One region of the Chromohalobacter sp. genome, then DNA from elsewhere that is predicted to be linked to it. Evidence: predicted binding sites of a transcription regulator. Region 1 holds the regulator's gene; the other holds the start of a gene.
The links. Region 1 encodes FliA, which starts transcription of late flagellar genes. Its sites were predicted from a motif close to CTAAAGTTNNNNNNNNNNCNGCCGATA; they were not measured.
Positions count from the first base shown of each region.

Region 2: ABGX75_RS09605 (putative motility protein) is a predicted target of FliA. The motif match lies at 942-968, and genes of this name have one in related genera.

Region 1 covers NZ_JBDOOX010000012.1:338,600-340,993, reverse strand. Annotated here, with positions in the region: gene ABGX75_RS11475 (diguanylate cyclase) at 1-378, shown strand, start outside; gene ABGX75_RS11470 (RNA polymerase sigma factor FliA) at 457-1,155, opposite strand; gene ABGX75_RS11465 (flagellar protein FlhE) at 1,295-1,711, opposite strand; gene ABGX75_RS11460 (hypothetical protein) at 1,762-2,205, opposite strand; gene flhF (flagellar biosynthesis protein FlhF) at 2,214-2,394, opposite strand, start outside.
Region 2 covers NZ_JBDOOX010000011.1:37,517-39,910, forward strand. Annotated here, with positions in the region: gene ABGX75_RS09600 (HpcH/HpaI aldolase/citrate lyase family protein) at 1-623, shown strand, start outside; gene ABGX75_RS09605 (putative motility protein) at 693-896, opposite strand; gene ABGX75_RS09610 (DUF1127 domain-containing protein) at 1,104-1,373, opposite strand; gene ABGX75_RS09615 (hypothetical protein) at 1,787-2,080, shown strand; gene pepN (aminopeptidase N) at 2,162-2,394, opposite strand, start outside.

The sequences.
Region 1 (2,394 bases):
ACCTACGGTCACCAGTTAGGCGATGAAGCTCTCAGGATCGTCGCCACCCGGCTCACCGAGCAACTCCGTGACGACGATGCCGTGGCACGCTATGGCGGCGAGGAATTTTGCATGCTGATGGCGATTCCCGAGCATCGGGTCGTGGAAGTCGCCGAACGTATTCGGCGGACCGTCGCCGCCACCCCCGTGACGCTCGACGACGGCAATGAACTCGCGCTCACGATCAGTATCGGCGCGACTTATTACGCTCCCGGCCTGGACGAGGACAGCATGTTCGAACGAGCCGACGAAGCGCTTTATGAAGCCAAGGAGTATGGGCGCAATCGTACCGTCATGCTAAACGCCGCAACGCCTACGGCACGTGACGAAGAAGAGTGACGAAGAAGGGTGACGACGGCTGCGCCTTGCGGTAGAAATACCCTGGCACCGCACCGGCGACCTACGAGGGCGATGCCACTAGGCCGCCAGCCGGGAACGCAGCCTGGCGACCGCCTGGCTATGCAACTGACAAACCCGCGATTCGCTGACGCCCAGCACGGCACCGATTTCCTTGAGGTTGAGCTCTTCCTGGTAATAAAGGCCCAGCAAGAGTTTTTCGCGCTCGGGCAGGTGTTCGATGGCCGCGACGAGATGCGTGCGCGCATCGCCTTGCAGCAAGGCATCGTGGGGGGTGGCCGGCGCCGTGTCGCCACCAGGGGGCTCGCCCAGCTCGGATACGACGTCGTCGAATCCCAGAAGGTAGCCGTTGTTGGCATCCAGCAGCAACTGGTGATATTCCTCGACACTCATCCCCAGCGCGTTGGCGATCTCGCGCTCGTCCGGGGCGCGCCCCAGGGTCTGCTCGAGCTTGTGCACCGCCTGATCCAGGGCACGCGCGCTGCGCCGCACGCTGCGCGGCATCCAGTCACGACTGCGCAACTCATCGATCATCGCACCACGCACACGCTGATTGGCAAAGGTGGAGAAGCTCGCCCCTTGCGTGGCATCGAAACGCTCCAGCGCATCGAGCAAGCCCACCATGCCGGCTTGAATGAGATCGTCGAGTTCGACACTGGCCGGCAGACGCACCTGTAGCGCCAACGCATGACGCCTGACCAGCGGCATGTATTGCTCGAGCAGTGCATGTTGGTCGATTTTGCCCTGTGCCGTATACATCACTTTCGCCTCGGATGTTCGGATCGGCGCGTAGCGCGACGCTCCCGCATGCCATTATTGAGGTTACGGGTCACCTCACAAGGCGGGAATAACCACCGCTTGAGGGGCCTTTTCCCGATTTTGCCCTGCTCGCCCAGGCTCATCGGTAGTTCACGATCAACTGCACCCGGCCAATCCGGATGCTCGAAGATGCCGTTTCATCACGTCGGAAACGCAACACGAACGGCACATCGGCCGGCAGCCCCTCGAAACGCCGGGTACCGCCACGCCCCGACGCCAGTGCCACGCAACGTCGGGGATGACAGAGCCAGGCACGTACCGCGTGCCGGTCGTCGGATACTTCATAGCGCCAGGAGATCCGGGTGATACGTCCTCCGTCGACGTTCTCCGGCGCCGGCGAACGCAATTCGGGGGTGGATTCCGAGCGCCCCGGCGTCGTCAGCAACGGGCCGCGCGGCAGGGTTACCGCCCAGCTGCCGGCCTCCGCCGCAAGAGCGGGGGCAGCGTTCATGCCCGGCAACGCCAGCATGCCCATCATTAGGGTAAAGATCGCCATCAAGCGACTCCCGCCCTGGCGACACCGGCTCCTGGGCGACGTCGACCACGTCATCTCGTGCCACCGGACTCGGTCATGGGCAAGGTCTGGGCCAGCCAGTCGGCCGGGTCGGTGAACAGCTTGATTCCTAGAAAACGCCGTGCCGCGTCCACCAGGTTATCCAGCGGCATGTCCTGGGAGGCCGCCGGGTCGCGGATGATCAACAGGGGAGGCAGGCGCTCGCGCTGGGACCATTGCTTGAGGTCGCGATAAGCGCCCTGCAACCCTTCCGCCCCCGGCGCCACGCCGACCCCCCAGTACGGAGAGGAACGTTGCGCCGATGACACCTCGCCCAGCGCCAGGGGAAGCGTCTCCCAGGCCAGGCCACTGAGTGCCGAAAGACGTTCGCAGGTGGCATTCACCGCCTGGGGCGTGGGCCGCCCGATGGTCACCAGGCTGGCCTTGTCGCGACGTTGACTGGCGTAGGCGCGCAGGCCCGCTGCTTGATCGTTCATCGCCGTCCTCACTCATCCGGGGACAGCGCCACGTGCGCCGTCAGCAGATGGATCGACCCCGCCAGCAAGGTGTCGGGGCTCATGCGTTTGCGTTCCCCGGCCAGGCGCCGCACCACCGGACGCGTGTCCAGCGCCCAGCCCGCATCGCTCAGGTCCAGGCGCAACGCCAGTGCTGACAGTTGCGCGGCC
Region 2 (2,394 bases), on a different contig from region 1:
CACCCAACATCGTACCGACCACCCTGGCGCAACTGCAGGCGCTTGCCGCCTATCCTTGCGCACCGGTCGTGCGCACCGTGAATCACGACCCGGCGTTGATAAAGCAGCTGCTCGACATCGGCACCCAGACGCTGATGATTCCCATGGTCGATACCGCCGAGCAGGCCGCGCAGCTGGTCGCCGCCACGCGCTACCCGCCGCATGGCTTTCGTGGCGTGGGCGGCGGGCTGACCCGCGCCACGCGCTGGGGCGCCGTCGAGGACTACATGGCCCAGGCGCATGAGGAGTTATGCCTGATCGTGCAGGTGGAGTCGCGCAGCGGGGTCGACAACGCCGAGGCCATCGCCGCCACGCCAGGGGTCGACGCCATCTTCGTGGGCCCGTTCGATCTCTCGACGGAGACCGGGCACATCGGCGACCCCACTCACCCCGAGGTCCAGGCGATGATTCGGCATACCCTGGACGCGACCCATGCCGCCGGCAAGGCGGCCGGCATTCTGGCGCCAGCCGAAGCGGACGCCCGACGCTATGCGCAATGGGGATTCGACTTCATTGCCGTGGGTATCGATATCAGCCTGTTGCGACAGGCTGCCATGGAGACCGTGTCACGCTACAAGGGCTAGGCAGGACGGCGCGCAGAAAAATGCCGTGGCGCGAGGCCACGGCATCGTTTCGCGCTGCATTTTCGACGTTCAGGCGTAGGTGTTGATCTGCGTGCCTACGGTGCCGGTCGTCGCAAGCGACTGCTGCGGTGACACGGATTCCATCAGCTGCGACACGTGGGACGCCTGATTATTCAACGACTCCTTGATCAGGCTCATCTGCGACTGCTGATCGGCGTTGTGCTGTTGCAGCGCCATCGCAGTGCCCACGGCAGCGTTCACGGCAGTATCCATGAAACTTCCCCTTCAAGTGAATGAATGCGCGTTGCGCCCTATTGTTATCGGCTAGGGCGCAGAAAACTTGCATCGCCCACCACCAACAGCCAACGCACGGCACTTTCAGCATGCAAGAGGAAAAGCATAAAGGCCACCTTGCCTTCATTTTCCACCTTGCGATCGATGGCACTGGCCGCGACCGTCTCAGGACAGTCGCGGCCAAGGCTACGTCAGCGCTTCTCCGCAATGGGGACAGTAATCCGCTTGCGAGCGACGCGCCCCTGGCGCAGGCATTCCCGTCATCGGCGCACCATTACCCTTTTCGAGTTGAAAGGCCAGTGGCTCGAGCGGACGCACCACACCACCCTCACGAGACAACCCCATGTCGCGCAGCAGACGCGCATCCAAGTGTGCCAAGTCATCGAAGGTCTGCCGATTACGGCGGTGCTGAATCGCAGCTTTTTTCATTCCCCGAAGGATTTCCCACAAAGTCATCACACGGTCTCCTGATCGAGGCCGGGATCCTGGCGGGAAACACAATCGAGAGGGTGATCGAGTCTAGCCGCGGTAGGATCCGCGGCCAGTGAAGAGCTCAGTCGATGGCACACGGACAGGCAGGGGCTCGCAGGTCATGATTCATGACTGCGTAGTCGTTGCCTGCCCACATGGCCTGTATCGGTGACATATCGAGCTGTCTCTCGTTGAGTGAAAGAAGACTGAATAAGCCTTCACTTATTATTTTTAGACGCCACGAGACTCGTCGTCAAATCTCCGGGTAAACAGGTCGCTCCGCTGCACCGAGTGCCCCCTGCCATCTCGTGCCGTTGCCGCATAGAATGGCACGACCCGCGCCGGATGGCGCATGAGGCGCCTCGCGCACGCAAGCACGCTCACAAAAAGGATGTGACATGCAGATCGATAGATTCTTCCACTGGCTCGGCGAGTTCCTGGGCGATGCCTTGCGCATCGTCGTCGACGCATTCTCCACCCTGTTCGCGGGGCTGTGGGTCGCCATCGACCGCTTCTTCGACGGCCTCGCCCGCTCGCTGGGCGTCAACCCCTCGCTCATCAACCTGGTCGTGCTCGTCATCGGCATCTGGATGCTCTATCGAGGCATCCGAGCGCTGGTGAGGCGTGCGTTCGTCGGCGGCATCATCTGGCTGTTTCTCGGGCTGCTGGTGCTCGGCTGGCTGATGCGCTGAAGCGAGCGCCTTGCGTGCCAGACGAAGACGCCGCTGCCGGGGCAGCGGCGTCTTGCCGTCATCGTCTCGCGTGCACGCGCCTCAGGCGTCGGCCAGCGCGCGCTCGACCATTTCGAAGACGTTGGGCGAGAGCTCCTCGGCGCGAATGCGCTCGAGCTCGGCCTTCATCAGGGCCTGGCGCTGCTCGTCGAAACGCTGCCAGCGCGTCAACGGCGTGATGATCCGCGCCGCGATCTCGGGATTGAGCCGGTTGAGCTCGATCACCACATCGGCCAGCAGGCGATAGCCCTCGCCGTCGAGACGATGGAAATTGA